Regions from separate parts of the Moraxella ovis genome, predicted to be linked through region 2. Evidence: riboswitches for the same ligand, from Rfam matches in the RefSeq annotation. Region 2 holds a riboswitch; the other holds the start of a gene.

Region 1 (8,376 bases), 120 kb from region 2:
TTGAGACATCGCCACCAAGTCGTGCTACTTCACGCACCAATGTAGATGACACAAAGGAATATTCTTGAGATGGCGTCAAAAATACCGCCTCAAAATTCTCATCCAAACTACGATTCATGTTGGCAAGACCAAATTCATATTCAAAATCCGACACCGCGCGCAGACCACGAATGACCGCTTGGGTGTTTTGCTCTATGGCAAAATCCACCAAAAGCCCTTCAAAGCCAACCACCACCACACGTGGATCATCTTTAAACACCGATTCCACCATCGCCACACGCTCATCGAAGCTAAACAGTGGCTTCTTGTGATGGGCGAAAGCAACGGCAATGATCACTTCATCAAACAGTTTCAATGTGCGCTTAACAAGATCGATGTGCCCATTGGTAATGGGATCGAATGTCCCAGGGTATAGGGCTTTTTTTGGGGTGTGTGAGGTCATTGGCTTTTTAAATCTGGCTAAAATAACTGAGTATGCTATCAAATTTTGCTAATTTTTTAAACCTGTTTGTGATTTTAGAATCGCCTTGCTGATTTAAATTAAAAAACGCACCCATTTTGGATGCGTTTTTGATGACCTTTAAGGCAGTTCGATGGCGTATTCGCTGACATTGGGTAGTTTTTTGGTTAGGTTTTGGGCGTACATAAAATCCGCCATGGCTTGATAGCGGTTAACATCCAGCGCTTTTGGGTTATTTGGCAGGTGCGGCAAGGTGTCCGCCCACGCCAGCTTGTTCAGTTTATTATCAAGCTCTTTTGGCTTATAAGCCACGAATAACTGCCATGCTTGATCAGGATTTTGTTTGATAAAATCTGTCGCCTGAGTGATGGCATTCATGAATTTAACCAATTTTTCGTCTTGAATAGCGTTCTTGTTCGCCACAAAAATCAGCTCATCATAGGCGGGCACCCCATGATCCTCTGGATAGAACGCCACGCCTTCGTGTTTTTCGATGTGTAATTGATTAAGCTCAAAATTACGAAACGCACCAATCACGCCATCCGCCTGACCGCTAAGCAAAGAAGGCGAAAGCGACCAGTTTACATTCACCATTTGTACGTCTTTGTCGGTTAAATTGACTGATTGTAGCATGGTCTTTAATAATAGCTCTTCAAACCCACTCACCGAATAGCCGATTTTTTTGCCTTTTAGGTCTTCTAACTTGGTGATGTTGCTGTCTTTTAGAATGACTAAGCTGTTCAGCGGCGTATTAATCACCGTGCCAATGCGCACAAGTGGCAAGCCTTGGGCGATGCTTTGTTGTAGCTGCGGCTGATAATCAACCGCGATATCTGCTTGGTTTGAGGCGACCAGTTTTGGCGGCATGGATGGATCGGCGGGTTCTGTGATTTCAACATCAAGCCCCTGTTCGTCAAAATACCCTTGCTGCTTGGCGATGATGATGGCTGCGTGATTCGGGTTTACGAACCAATCTAGTAGCAATGTTAGCTTTTGAACGTCTTGCGCACTGTCTTTAGCATTTTGTTCTTTTGGTGCACAAGCCGATAAAATCAGCGCAGCGGTGGCGATAAGCGCACCTTTGATAAATTTCGATAAAGTCATAAATTCTCCTTTTTATGGTTAGTTCTGTGATTAACGTACATGGGGTGCCCAAGGGATTAGGCGTTTTAATAAATAATCGCCCAAAAAATACAGACTAAGTGCGATAATGACGAGTACAAATAACGCCACAAACATCAAATCAACCTGCATTCTGGCATTGGCATGCAACATGAGATAACCCAAACCGTGCGATGAGCCGACCCATTCGCCAACCACCGCCCCAATTGGTGCGATCGAGATGGCGATGCGAAGCCCTGATGCTAGGGCAGGTAGCGCAGCGGGCAGTTTAACCTTTAATAGCATCTGCATGGGCGAAATGCGATAAGTTCGAGCAATGTCAAGCCACGCATTCTGAGTCTGGCGCAGCCCATCAAAACACGCTGCCGTGACAGGGAAATAAATAATCATCACCGTCATGACAATCTTCGAGGCGATCCCATATCCAAACCAAAGCACAAGCAATGGCGCGATGGCAAATACAGGAATCGCCTGCGAGATGATCAGTATAGGTAACAGCACCGAGGACAATCTGCGCGACGCACTTAATATCAATGCTGATGCCACACCCAAGGTCGCGCCAATGCCAAGCCCAAACAAAATCTCAATCAGCGTAATTCTGGCGTGCTCCCAGATAAGCTCATGATGCACTAAGAATGATTCATAGACCGCCAAAGGACTTGGTAGAATGTAGTGCGGTAACTGACCAAGCGACACGATCACCTGCCAAATCAATAACAAAACCAAGGTAATCAAAGGTATCTTGAGCCATCGCATCAGACAATCTCCCCAAGCTCGGCAAGGAGCCGTGCATGTAGCTCACCAAATGCGCTATGAGTGAGTGCCCTAATGGGTCTATCATCTGGCGTGATTTTTAGGGATATGGTGGCGGGCTGGTGTTTTAGGACATAAATATCATCACTAAGTCGAAGAACTTCTTGGGGATCGTGAGTGATAAGTAGGACGGTTTTGTCTTGTAGCAATTCATACGCCAAAGCCTGTAATTCATGGCGTGTCACGGCATCTAATGCAGAAAACGGCTCATCCATCAGCACTAGATCGGCATCCATCATGAGCGTGCGCGCCAATGCAACACGCTGTCTTTGGCCGCCTGAGAGTTCGTGGACTTTTTTATGAGTGTGATCGCTCATCTTTACTTGGGTGAGTAGTTGCAGTGCTTTGGCGTGTGTCTTGGGGGATTTGCGACCTGATAGGTGCGCATAGAGCTGTACATTATCGATGATTGCTAGCCAAGGATACAGCGCATCGTGCTGAGCCATGTAGGCGATATTGGCATCGTCTAGGAAGCTAACTTCTCCCTGATAGCCTTTCTCCAGTCCTGCGATGATGCGCAGCAAGGTGGATTTGCCCACACCCGAGCCACCCAATAGACTGCTAAAGCGACCTTTGGGCAATTGAAAATTAAAATCATGAAAAATCTGCTGCTCGCCGAATCTTAGCGACAGACCGTCTATGCTAACGTGGTGCATACGCCCTCTAGCATGACAGTAGAAATGATGGGGTGGGCATGGTTTAGTTTCCTACGACAGTATTAACTGAATCAGGTTCACGGGTGTTATCTCAGCCATCACAAGGACAGCACCCCGACTAAAAATTCAAAAAATTATAACGTATTCGCGTCAATATTGTAAAGCCTTTCGCGCCTGCAATGTGGAACGAAAGGCTTGAATGCTAAAGGTTAGCGCTTAGCAAAACCTTGCTTTTGTAGGTATTCTAGCATGAAGGGACGCACTTCACCGCCGAAGGTTTGGGCGATTTGAGCACGCCAGTCTAGATCAAGCTTGCGCCCTTGGTAATATTCACGCACTTGTTCGTTGTACGCATTTAGGGAGGCTTCATCAGCTTCTTGGTAGGCGTCGGTAGAGACAAGCACGTCTAGCGGCAGACGTGGGCGCTGTGATTGGTTAATCTTAGACTCCCAATCGGGATGACCTAAGCACAGGCCGAATAATGGCACGACGTGTTTAGGGCAGCCTAAGATCTCGCCTGCTCGCTCGATATCATTACGAAGAGAGCCGATAAATACGCCGCCCAAGCCAAGACTCTCGGCCGCAGCCAGTACGTTTTGCGCCATGAGCGCGGCATCGATCGCACCAATTAGCGTCACCTCTGTCCAGTCAGTCTGCACATCCGCCAGCTGGTTATGGCGCTTAGCATCCATACAAAAAATCAGATACTCAGCACAAGACTCCACATAGCCATGACCCAAACGCTCGCCATTGGCAAACGCTTCATTATAATCCGCCTCGCTCATGTTGCATGAGATCTGACGCAGCTGGGTACGCTTAGCGCCATCAACCACACGAATGATGCTCGTCGCCTGCAAAAAGCTGGACGTCGATACCGCACGCCCCGCTTCCAAGATCGCCTGCAGCATCTCATTAGAGATCGGTTCGCCTGTGTATTTACGCACAGAGCGGTGGTTCAATAAAGTCTCAATGGTAGGAGCGCTATTTAGCATGGTTGTTCCTTGTGTAGATAATATGGATAAATCATGTTCATGGTATCAATTATCGCCCTTAAAGGCAAATCGATTTCGCAAAAATTGCCAATTAGGCAAATTAACAGATGCGCTACTTTATCGGCTGTCATAATTTGTTATAATACCAAGCATTATATAAAAATAGGACAACAACTCATGGCAAAAAAACCAAGCAATCAAATCTGCGCCAACAAAAAAGCACGCCACGAATATTTTATCGAAGAGACCTTTGAAGCTGGTCTTGCCCTGGAGGGCTGGGAAGTCAAAGCAATCCGCGCAGGCAAAATGGCGATCACTGACGCTTACGTCATTTTCAAAAATGGCGAAGCTTTCTTGTTCGGTGCGCACATTCAACCGCTTTTGACCAGCTCAACGCACATCAATCCAGACAACATTCGCACGCGCAAATTACTTCTTAATCGCCGTGAGATTGACAAATTATTCGGCATGGTCAACCAAAAAGGCTATGCGGTCGTGGCATTATCTTGCTACTGGAAATCTTCACGCGTCAAATGCGAAATCGCCCTAGCTAAAGGTAAAAAACTCCACGACAAGCGCGCCACCCTAAAAGAACGCGATTGGCAAATGGATAAAAAACGCGGGTTCAAGGCGGATTTGCGATAATTCCCATCGTCAAAATAAAAAGGTCAATGTAATATTGACCTTTTTATTTTATTGGCTTGATGCTGATTCACCTTTATTCTTGCGATACGAGACGATGCCTTGTAACACCAAGCACAAAATTCCCGCCCAGATCAGCCCATAGCTGCCCAGCATGTCCATCGTAAATATTCCGCCAAGCACTGTCACCGCAAGCAAGAACAACAGCGCATGCTCAATATATCCCATCAAGCCGAACAGGCTGACAGGCAGTAGACGATTCGCCTCCAAGATGCGACTGTAGCGCAAGGATACTCACCACGCCAAGACCCACGACTTTAAGGAGTAGCCAACCATCCGTTAACACCACCTTGACCGTATCCATGTCAGTCATGACAAGCCAAATCAAGCACAAGGGCGCAATGATGAGCGCATCGATGAACAGACCTGTCACGGCGCGCACCTTCTGAATGCGGCGCATGATGTAGTAAATCGGATAAGTGCCGCACACCCAAAACGTCGCCCAGCTAAGCTCGCCTGTGCGCATGATCTCCGCTGCTATACCCATACCCGCCAAGGCAACCGTAATCCACTGCACCTTGCTAAGCTTTTCTTTGAATAACACACAGCCGAGCAGCACCATCGTCAATGGAAAAAGAAAATAACCCATCGCCGTCTGCACTCCTTAATCGTTCAATGGCGCCCACATAAAGAGCCACAGCTGACTGGCAAAAATCGGTGTTGGCAACAACAGCCAAAACCAGGACTTTACAGCTTTGATGGCTTTTAGATCATTGATGATGGTTTTTGATTGCCCACCAACCACCAAAAACACCAACAAACAGCCCAAAATCATCGTCATGCGCCACAAGAACACGCTCGTACCGGTCAAAGGTGACAGCCATTTGCCATAAGTGTACAGTACAGCACACCAAATAACAAGTTAGCGAGCACGACAAGCGTAATTCCCCACATGAATTGTCGGCGCGCCCGAGCTTTGGCGGTGTCTTGTGGGGCGATAAGTACACTAGAATTGGTTACAGAAATGTTCGCATTCATGATATTTGTCTATTCAAATAATTTTCACACATTTTAAATAAAAATCATGAGAATAAAGCACGAACAAAGTTAATTATTTAGTTTTATTTTGCATATAATAGGTAATTTTGATAAAATTTCTCATAATTAACTAAATCATGCAACCTAATGACACACGCAATTGATGACACCGATAAAATCATCCTAAATCTCCTACAAGATGATGCGACACTCCCGCTAAAGAGCGTCGCCGAACGAGCGGGTATCTCTATCGCTACAGCACAGCGACGCATCAGCACGCTCATCGATCAACAAATCATCGCCAAGCAGGTCGCCATCATCGACCCCACCAAGGTCGGCTATACGCTCACGGTGCTGGTGATGATCAAGATGGCAACGTCGAGCGTATCCATGCAGCAACGGTTTGAGCGGGTTATGGCGTCCGAGCCACAGGTGATGATGTGTTATGAGATCTCAGGTGATTATGACTTTGTGCTGATGGTGAATAGCCAAAACATGCAAGACTATCACGCTTTTACACGCCGCCTATTGACCAGCGAAAATAACGTCAATCACTTTAACAGTCAATTTGTGATGAATTTTATTAAATCTGGCATCAAAATTACGCTAAAATAGGCATTATTTTTTTAAAAGGTTACTCATGAAATCCCCCATCCTAACGCTTGCACTGTCTGCTTGCCTGCTCATCGGCTGCTCTAAGCCTGCTGAGCCTACCCAATCCAGCGACAGCGCAGACACTGCCGATAATATCGAATCGCACAACCCACACAGCATTGAAGCACTTACCGACACCCTAAAAGCTGATGGCGTCGATATTGACAGTCCCGAGATTCAGCCAATCATCACCGCCGATGGTAAAATCCAGATCAACTGGGAGCTCATCGACACCAACACCCAAAAGGCCGACATCAATAGCTATCAATACCCCATCGACATTGGCAGTCAAGCGGTGCAAAACTATGCCAAAGCCTACAACATCAGCGATCAACAAGCCCAGCACAGCATCGTCGTTAGCATGGCAGCACCCGAAGCACTGGGCAAGATTCTCGATCAGTTAGAAGACGGCTATAAAGGCCATGAACTCACCGATGGCGCAGACATGAAGCTCATCATTCACACCAAGGATAATGTCGTCGCTGACAAGCATGAATACGTCTTTGCGGACAAGTTTGGGGAAGGCCTGGTATTGCCGATCGAGATTCGCCCTGCCAAATAAGACAACCAAATAAAAAAGGATTGAACATGACATTCAATCCTTTTTTATTTTAGCTAAATGTTAATCAATTTTTTGCCTTTAATGAGCCTAGATAAATGGCAAACATCACCAAAAACGCACCGCCCCATTGCAGCCCACTGATCGCCTTATGCAGCCAAAAATAATCAATCAGCAGTGCCGCCACAGGCTCTGACAGCAAGAGCAGACCTGTCAGCGACAAGGCAAGCTTAGGAATAGAATAAGCAATAAGCCCCCACGCCATGCACTGCATGACCGCACCGTACACGAACACCCAGCCCCATTCACTCATGGTGGTAGGCATGATCTGCCCCCAATTCCACAAGAGCATCATCGGCAGCATCGTCAGCGCACCGCCTGCACCCACGATGGTCATCATCGGCAAGATCGGCACACGAACGACTTCATGGGTGCGCCGAATATACGCCATGGAGATCGCCAAGAATGCTCCAGAGGCAATCCCAGAGACAAAGCCCCACAGCGCAGCATCATTGTGCGCAAACTCAGGGCTGGCGATGAGTGCCACTCCAACCGATGCCATCACAAGACTCAAAAGCTGCATCTTGGTCTGACGCTCACCAAACCACAAAAACGCAATGAATGCCAAAAAGAAAATCTGCAAGCTGTTTAATAAAGTAGAAATACCCGGTCCGACCGCATAAATACTCTCATGCCACAGCGCCAAATCAAAACCAAGTGCAGCCCCTGATATCAGCGCAAATCCAATGGCTTTTTTATTGGTGGGGAAATGCTGACCAAAAATCTTCGCAAGCACCAAAAAAATCCCTGTCGATATGAGCAACCGCCAAAATGCCATGGCATACGCACCGACCGTCTCAATGTGTGCGACGATCAAGCTACCCAGTCCGAATAAGATACAACCAACCAACAGCCCAAGCATGGAAAACAAGTCACTCTTGCTCTTTGGCTGTGTGTTACTTATCGTCATGGATATTCCTTAATCTATTACTTAATTTTGGCTTTGGTAGTTTATCATGAGCGCAAGCAAAGTCAATCATTAGGCTGTCATAGGGCAATTAAGCTCGCCCATGCTCTACCAACAGTGCCATAAATGCCGCCTCATCCATCACTTGCACGCCTAAGCTTTGCGCTTTATCAAGCTTGGAGCCTGCCTTTTCGCCTGCCAATAGCATGCTGGTTTTGGCAGATACTGATCCTGAGACTTTTGCGCCCAATGCCTGTAGATGCGCCTTAGCTTCATCTCGCCCCATCGCTGATAGTGTGCCAGTCACCACCCAAGTCTGCCCATCTAATGGTGCATCGCCTGTGTTTTTTGTCACTGCATCCCAATGGATGCCAGCATTAATCAAGCCGTCGATGACTTCATTGTTATGCTCACTTTGGAAGAACTCCATGATATTAACCGCCGTGATGTCGCCAATGTCTGGCACATGAAGC
Region 2 (8,376 bases):
TTTAGCATGACGCGCGCGATGGCGATACGCTGACGCTGACCACCTGAGAGCTTCACACCACGCTCACCCACCTGCGTATCAAGTCCCACATTACCATGCTTATCCTGCAATGTCTGAATAAAATCCCACGCATGTGCGGCTTTGGCAGCGGCGATGATCTCTTCATCTGTGGCGTTCGGCTTGCCATAAGCGATGTTCTCACGCACGGTACGATGTAGCAGCGCAGTATCTTGAGTGACCATGCCGATGTTTTGGCGAAGAGAGTTCTGAGTTATGCGCTTAATGTCCTGACCATCGATACGGATTTTACCGCCATCAACATCATAAAATCTAAGCAGTAGATTCACAAGCGTAGATTTACCCGCACCACTTCGACCAACCAGACCAACTTTTTCGCCTGCTTTGATGGATAAATTAAACTGCTCTAACAGCTTGATTGGCGAATCTGCTTTACCATAATTAAAAGACACATCATCAAAGACAATACTGCCTTCGGTCACGACAAGCTCAGTTGCATCCGCATCATCAACGATGGCGTGCTGTGTGGTCAGCGTACTCATGCCATCTTGGACTGTGCCGATGTGCTCAAATAAACTTGCCATCTCCCACATGATCCATTGAATCATGCCTTTTAATCTAAGCGCGATGCCCGAGGCAATGGCGATCGCACCCACAGTAACCTCGCCTGCCATCCACAGATACACGCCAATCGCGGTACTACCAACGATCATGATGAGTGAGATGGTCTCGGTCGTCGTGCCCAACAGCGACACCCAGCGCATCTGTGCATGCACGGTCGTCATGAATTCACTCATGGCAGATTTGGCATAGCCAAGTTCACGGTTTGAGTGACTAAACAGCTTCACCGCACTGATGTTAGCATAAGCATCTGTCACACGGCCTGTCATCAGTGCACGAGCATCGGCTTGATCACTGGCGGTTTTTCTAAGTCTTGGTAAGAAAAATTTCATCACCACTACAACCGTAATTAGCCACAGACCAAATGGCACAAATAACCAAAAATCAAGTCCAAGCAAAATCACGCCACTGGTAATAAGATATGCCGACACAAAAGACACCATCTCCGCCATCGTCATGATCGTATCACGTACACCCAGCGCCGTTTGCATGACCTTAGCAGAGACACGCCCAGAAAACTCATCATGATAAAACTGCATCGACTGTCCCAGCATGTGCTTATGGAACCACCAACGAAGTCGCATTGGCAGAACGCCTTGAAGCACTTGAAAGCGAATCAAATTACCAAAAAATTCTGCAAAAATCGACAAGACGCACAAACCCAAAATCATCATGATGGTCTGTCCTTTTTCTTGCCAAAGCGTGCTTGGTGTGTAGATGGTTAGCCAATCAACCACGTCCCCCGCCCAGGCAAAGAGCAACGAACCAAACACCCCAAGCAGTACTGACAGCACAATACGGACAAAAATCCAACCACGCGCACCCTCAGTGCATGCCCACAGGAACGACAACAATTTACCACGAGTCATCACAGGCATGGGACTGCTTGGATAAGGGTCAATCTTGCGTTCAAAATAAGAAAATAAAGACATGCTACTCACAATTATTATAAAAATTTGCTTATTATAGCAGATTTTGAGGGTGCTTTTTGATGGGTAAATTTTTGATACAGAATAAAAAACCACACCATGGGTGCGGTTTTTGATTGAATTTACAATGGATGATAGAGCTTGGCGCCTGTCTCGTGGTATTTTTGGCGCATCTCATCAAAGCCCGCCTGCTGTTCATACTCCAGACCTTTGGCGTACTCCCTAACGTTTTGCGTGATTTTCATGGAACAAAACTTCGGGCCACACATAGAACAAAAATGAGCCGATTTATGGGCTTCTTTTGGCATGGTCTCATCGTGCATTGCCCTTGCCGTGTCAGGGTCTAGGGCAAGGTTAAATTGGTCTTCCCAACGAAACTCAAACCGTGCCTTAGACAAGGCATTATCACGCACTTGGGCGAGTGGGTGTCCTTTGGCAAGGTCGGCGGCGTGAGCGGCGATTTTGTAAGTGATGATACCGTCTTTTACGTCCTTTTTGTTGGGCAAACCCAAATGCTCCTTTGGCGTAACATAGCACAGCATTGCCGTACCATACCACCCAATCATCGCTGCCCCTATCGCACTCGTGATATGGTCATAGCCAGGGGCAATGTCAGTCGTCAAAGGCCCTAGCGTATAAAATGGGGCTTCGTGGCAATGTTCTAACTGCACATCCATATTTTCTTTAATCATGTGCATCGGAACGTGTCCGGGTCCTTCTATCATCACTTGTACGTCATGCACCCACGCACGTTTGGTTAGCTCGCCAAGCGTTTTTAATTCGCTAAATTGAGCTTCATCATTGGCATCTTGGATACAGCCCGGTCTTAGTCCATCGCCCAAACTAAACGCCACGTCATAGGCTTTGGCAATTTCACAAATCTCATCAAAATGCTCATAAATAAAATTCTCCTTGTGATGAGCCAAGCACCACTGTGCCATGATTGACCCACCCCGAGAGACAATGCCCGTCAAGCGATTGGCGGTGAGTGGCACATAACGAAGTAGCACCCCTGCATGAATGGTAAAATAATCCACGCCCTGCTCTGCCTGCTCAATGAGCGTATCCTTAAAAATCTCCCACGTCAAATCCTCCGCCACGCCATTTACCTTTTCCAACGCCTGATAAATCGGCACCGTCCCAATCGGCACAGGGCTGTTGCGGATAATCCATTCTCGTGTTTCGTGGATATTTTTGCCTGTGGACAAATCCATAATCGTATCCGCCCCCCAACGTGTCGCCCACGTCATCTTCGCCACTTCTTCATCAATGGACGAGCCTAGGGCGGAGTTGCCGATATTGGCGTTAATTTTCACCAAAAAATTTCGCCCAATAATCATCGGCTCGCTCTCTGGGTGATTGATATTGCAAGGAATAATCGCTCGCCCTTCTGCCACTTCCTTACGCACAAATTCAGGGGTAATCTCACGCACTTTTGCCCCAAAATTTTGCCCCTGATGTTGGCGTAAATCCACGCCATCACGCTGTTTGCCATTTTCACGAATGGCGATGTACTCCATCTCAGGCGTGATAATGCCTTGCCTGGCGTAGTGCATTTGGGTAACGTTTTTGCCACGCTTGGCTCGTCTAGGTCTGGCAATGTGAGCAAAACGAATGTCCGCCGTGCGAATGTCGTTAAGCCGTGCCTTACCAAAATCCGATGTCAAACCGTCCAAAACATCCGTGTCATCACGCTCGGCAATCCAAGCCTCACGCAGTTTGGGCAAGCCTTGATTTAGGTCAATGTGAACGCTCGGGTCGGTATAAACACCTGATGTGTCATACACCAAAATCGGCTCGTTCTTCTCAAAACCATCCTGTTTGCCATTTTGGCTAAGACCTATGGGCGTGTCGGTGAGCGTAATCTCACGAAACGGCACACGAATGTTGGCTTGTGAGCCTTGTACATAGACCTTTTTGGACGCAGGTAGAATGCGAGTTAAATCTTTGGCGTCTTGTTCACAACCTGCGAACTTGGCTTGCTCTACTTCGTCAAACTCACTCGTAGTACTATTTGTACAACTTCGCTCGTTTTTCTCATATATCCAGCCAATTTCTGTGGTTGTGGTATCTTGTGGGGAATGGGTGTGGGGTTGATTTGCGATTTGGCTCATCATAATATCCTTTTTAAATGGCTAATAAACAAATCAAGCCATCAAAAATCTTATGATGAAAAAGAATTATCGATATAAATCAATAATATACAGAATTTTTAAGATTTTGAAAACTTGATTTCCTACGGCGGTACGAACCGCATCAGGTTCAACGGATTTTGTGGCATAACCACAATCTCGGCAACTTTGGGTTGCACTCCGTCAAGTTGATAACATTATAACACAGCTTTTATCCAGGCAAAGCAAAACATCTTTTGACATCGTCATAAAATATTTTGATACCTCATAAATGCCGCTTGTTATTCATTCAAGCGATTGTTATCATAAGCGATTGTTTATATCATTACCTTCAAGGACAGTCAGTTATGAAAGCAATCGTACTTGGCGGCGGCGTCATTGGCGTAACGTCAGCGTATTATCTTGCTAAATTGGGCGTAGATGTCACCGTCATCGAACGCCAAAATGATGTCGCCGAAGAGACCAGTTTTGGTAACGCGGGTCAAATCTCCCCTGGTTATTCAACCCCTTGGGCAGCCCCAGGCATCCCACTAAAAGCCGCCAAATGGCTACTTCAAAAACACGCACCCTTTGCCATCAGTCCCGATGGGTCCCTTTGGCAGGCGCAGTGGGCAGCCAAGATGTTCGCCAACTGTAACGCCGATCGCTACGCCCTTAACAAAGAACGCATGATGCGTGTCGCGGAATACAGCCGTGATTGCCTACAAAATCTGCGCCAAGAGACAGGCATTCAATACGAAGACCGCACCAAAGGCACATTACAATTATTCCGAAAACAAGCTCAGCTGGATGTGGTGGGTCGTGACATTGAAGTTCTAAAAGAATGTGGCGTGGCTTACGAACTGCTTGGCCGCGATGAGCTAGCCCGAGTCGAACCTGCCCTGGCTCACGCCAAGGACAAACTTGTAGGCGGACTTCGACTGCCCAATGACGAAACGGGCGATTGTAACTTATTCACTAAAAGACTCGCCGCACTCGCCAAAGATCTAGGGGTAAAATTCTTATTTAATAAAACCGTGCAACAAATTCAGCATGATGGTAATGCCATCACAGGTGTTCTGGCTGATGGCGAGCTACTTACCGCTGATCATTATGTGCTGGCCTTTGGCAGTTATTCGCGTGACATTGCCAAGCCTTTGGCGCTTAATTTACCTGTTTATCCCGTCAAAGGCTATTCTCTGACTGTGCCCATTATCGATCCTGATAATGCGCCCGTCTCGACCGTGTTAGATGAGACCTTTAAGATTGCCATCACGCGTTTTGATGATCGTATTCGTGTGGGCGGCATGGCAGAATTAAGCGGTTTTAATCTAAAGTTAAATCCCGCTCGCCGAGCCACGCTTGAGATGGTTACACGTGATTTATTCACAGGTGGCGACTTACCGAATGCGACTTTCTGGATGGGTCTTCGCCCCATGACACCAGACGGCACACCAATCATCGGAGAGACCAAATTCAATAACCTATTCATCAATACAGGGCATGGCACACTCGGCTGGACCATGGCGTGCGGTTCTGGGAAATTAATTGCGGACATCATCACCAAGCGCGCGCCAGACATCAGCCTTGATGGGTTGTCGTTGGCACGGTATCATTAATCATCCAAGCACCACTAAGGAATCATCATGGCTAACATCATCAAACTAGACAGTAACGACACCCTAAGCGAGATCGCCATCCATAATGGCGTGGTATATTTGGCAGGTCAAGTACCCAATGGCGATAGCCTAGACATCAAAGGTCAGTCTAGAGAAGTATTCGCCAACATCGATGCCGCGCTGGCCAAGGCAGGCTCTGACAAATCAAAAATCCTATCTGCACAGGTTTTTATCACTGATTTGGCGAATTTTGATGCATTTAACAGCGAATGGAATCAATGGGTCAAAGACATCACACCGCCTACACGCGCCACCGTAGAAGCCAAATTGGTTAATCCAAACTGGCTGGTTGAAATCATGGTTGTCGCTGCGATTTAACCTTTATCACACCAAAATCTCCAATGCGCTGGCACTGGGGATTTTTTAATACAAAACCAATTCATCAAGTCGTGACTTTATCTGACAAATTGATCAGGGCAGTTCAGCCTTGATACAATTCACGCACCATGCGTCCGATTGTGGTAATGCCTTTTTGGAGTGTCTCGTCATTTTGAGCGATAGACAGTCTGATGCATTGATGCGCGTGCGGATAATTGTCAGTATTAACACCCACAAAGAAATGCTCACTGGGTATGATTAGCGTACCTTGATCTTTTAAGATTTGATAAAGCTCGGTTGTGCTGATGGGTAATTCATCAAACCATATCCATAAGAATATCGCACCTTCTGGCTTATGAATCTTCACTGGCAAATCGGCGAATTGTTCTTTTAGGAGCCTTACCGCCAGTGCTGATTGTTTTTTATAGAAAGGTTGGATGTGGTTATCCGCCAGATCAATAATGCGGTCATCAGCAAATAATGGCGTGGCAATCGTCGCCCCGAACCGTACTGGAGACAGATTGACAATGGCATTCATCGCGCTTACCGCACGAATTACCTGCGGACTGGCAACGATGATGCCCGTTCTAGCACCAGGCAAGCCAATCTTCGACAAACTAAAACATAAAATCGTCTGCTCATCCCAGCTTAGCGTAGTGTCTGCATGGATGATGTTAGGAAACGGCATGCCGTAGGCGTTATCAATGATGAGCGGGATGTCGTATTTCCTGGCAATCTTATCTAGGCGTGCCATCTCATCGTCGGCGAGTACGTTACCTGTCGGGTTGGTTGGTCGCGAACAGCAAATCGCACCGATCTTACCCTCTGCCAAGTCAGGTAAGCTCTCCAATGCATCAAAATCAACACGGTATTTAAAAAACCCGTCTTCACCTTCGTGCGTCACCTCTTCAATGATGGGCGGTACCGCCACGAAGTGCGTGCCTTCGACATGAGCATCGGCATACCCGACATACTCAGGAGCAAGCGGCAATAGAATAGATTTTTCACTGTCGCCAAATTTGCCAGAGAATAGATTAAATAAATAGAAGAATCCATTTTGAGAGCCGTTGGTCAAGACAATATTCTCTGCAGTCAAATTCCAATCATAATGGCGATTAAAAAATGCCACCAAAGTATCAATGAACTTAGTATCGCCTTGAGGTGTTGAGTAGTTCGCCACACTATCAAGCGCATTATTATCTTCCACAACTTGCCTTAAAGTCGCTTGGAATACATCATTGACCTCAGGAATCACCGCAGGGTTACCACCGCCAAGCATATTAATCGGCTGATCACTTGCCAACGCCTTGCCAAGATCATCCATGAGCTGCAGAATGCCACTATTCTTAGTAAATTTTTCACCAAAATTTGAAAATTTCATACCACACCTATCTTGTTTCACGTGAAACATATGAATTATTTTGATCACTTATTAAAATAGAATCGCAATCTGATTCATCTCTTATCATTATAGCAAATTCGTCCATGTTGGGCGAATTTACAACAAAAAACCAAGCGCTAAGGCTTGGTTTATGTCGTAGAATTATTCCCATTCGATCGTCGCAGGTGGCTTACTCGATACGTCATAGACCACACGAGATACGTCACGAATCTCGTTCATTATGCGAGTTGAGATTTTGTCCACCAGATCGTATGGTAGATGAGCAAAGCGAGCAGTCATAAAGTCCACTGTCTCAACCGCACGCAAGGCAATCACCCACGCATAACGGCGACCATCGCCCACCACACCGACTGATTTTACAGGTTGGAACACTGCAAAGGCTTGGGCGGTCTTATCATACCAACCAGATGCGCGCAGCTCCTGCATGAAGATATCATCTGCCACACGCAAGATATCGGCATATTCTTTCTTGACTTCGCCCAAGATACGCACGCCTAGACCTGGGCCTGGGAATGGATGACGATAGATCATGTGATGCGGGATACCAAGCGCGACGCCAAGTTTGCGTACCTCATCCTTAAACAAATCACGCAGCGGCTCAACCAATTCAAACGCCAAATCTTCAGGCAAGCCACCCACATTGTGGTGTGACTTAATGACGTGCGCTTTGCCTTGCTTGCTTGCTGCTGACTCGATCACGTCAGGATAGATGGTGCCTTGGGCTAAGAATTTTACACCATCTAGTTTACGAGCTTCTTCAGAGAACACTTCGATGAATTCGCGTCCAATGACCTTACGCTTAGCCTCTGGATCGGTAACACCTGCTAGCGCACCCAAAAAACGATCCTCGCTGTCGGCGCGAATCACGCGAATGCCCATATTCTCAGCGAACATTTGCATCACTTGATCGCCTTCGTTCAGACGAAGCAGACCATTGTCCACGAATACACAGGTCAGCTGATCGCCAATCGCCTTGTGCAGTAGTACTGCCACCACTGAACTGTCAACACCACCAGACAGACCTAGTAGTACTTTTTCATCGCCGATCTGCTCTTTTAGTTGGGCGATACGCATCTCAATGATGTTCTCAGAGTTCCATGCGTTGCCACAGCCACAGATGTCATGTACAAAGTTAGAAATAAACTCAACGCCTTTTTCTGTATGGGTGACCTCTGGGTGAAATTGCACACCATAGAAACCACGCGCTTCATCACTGGCAGAAGCATATGGACAGCTTGGCGTGCTCGATGTGGTCACAAAGCCCTCAGGCAGACGCGATACTTTGTCGCCGTGGCTCA

The links. Region 2 has a riboswitch for thiamine pyrophosphate ahead of thiC (phosphomethylpyrimidine synthase ThiC). Riboswitches for the same ligand answer to the same signal wherever they lie in the genome.
Region 1: another riboswitch for thiamine pyrophosphate. It lies ahead of DYD54_RS00630 (ABC transporter ATP-binding protein); the one in region 2 lies ahead of thiC (phosphomethylpyrimidine synthase ThiC).

The regions. Positions count from the first base shown of each region.
Region 1 covers NZ_UGPW01000001.1:127,524-135,899, reverse strand. The annotation lists gene coaD (pantetheine-phosphate adenylyltransferase) at 1-442, opposite strand, end outside; gene DYD54_RS00640 (ABC transporter substrate-binding protein) at 581-1,564, opposite strand; gene DYD54_RS00635 (ABC transporter permease) at 1,595-2,338, opposite strand; gene DYD54_RS00630 (ABC transporter ATP-binding protein) at 2,338-3,051, opposite strand; TPP riboswitch at 3,083-3,178, opposite strand; gene nfsA (oxygen-insensitive NADPH nitroreductase) at 3,261-4,043, opposite strand; gene smpB (SsrA-binding protein SmpB) at 4,221-4,688, shown strand; gene DYD54_RS11330 (hypothetical protein) at 4,737-4,916, opposite strand; gene DYD54_RS00615 (EamA family transporter) at 4,900-5,334, opposite strand; gene DYD54_RS00610 (EamA family transporter) at 5,350-5,556, opposite strand; gene DYD54_RS11325 (hypothetical protein) at 5,553-5,723, opposite strand; gene DYD54_RS00605 (Lrp/AsnC family transcriptional regulator) at 5,871-6,338, shown strand; gene DYD54_RS00600 (hypothetical protein) at 6,364-6,939, shown strand; gene DYD54_RS00595 (DMT family transporter) at 7,004-7,906, opposite strand; gene ligA (NAD-dependent DNA ligase LigA) at 7,995-8,376, opposite strand, start outside.
Region 2 covers NZ_UGPW01000001.1:6,854-15,229, reverse strand. The annotation lists gene DYD54_RS00050 (ABC transporter ATP-binding protein) at 1-1,571, opposite strand, end outside; gene thiC (phosphomethylpyrimidine synthase ThiC) at 1,691-3,688, opposite strand; TPP riboswitch at 3,784-3,893, opposite strand; gene DYD54_RS00040 (D-amino acid dehydrogenase) at 4,048-5,298, shown strand; gene DYD54_RS00035 (RidA family protein) at 5,326-5,676, shown strand; gene DYD54_RS00030 (valine--pyruvate transaminase) at 5,780-7,057, opposite strand; gene guaA (glutamine-hydrolyzing GMP synthase) at 7,220-8,376, opposite strand, start outside.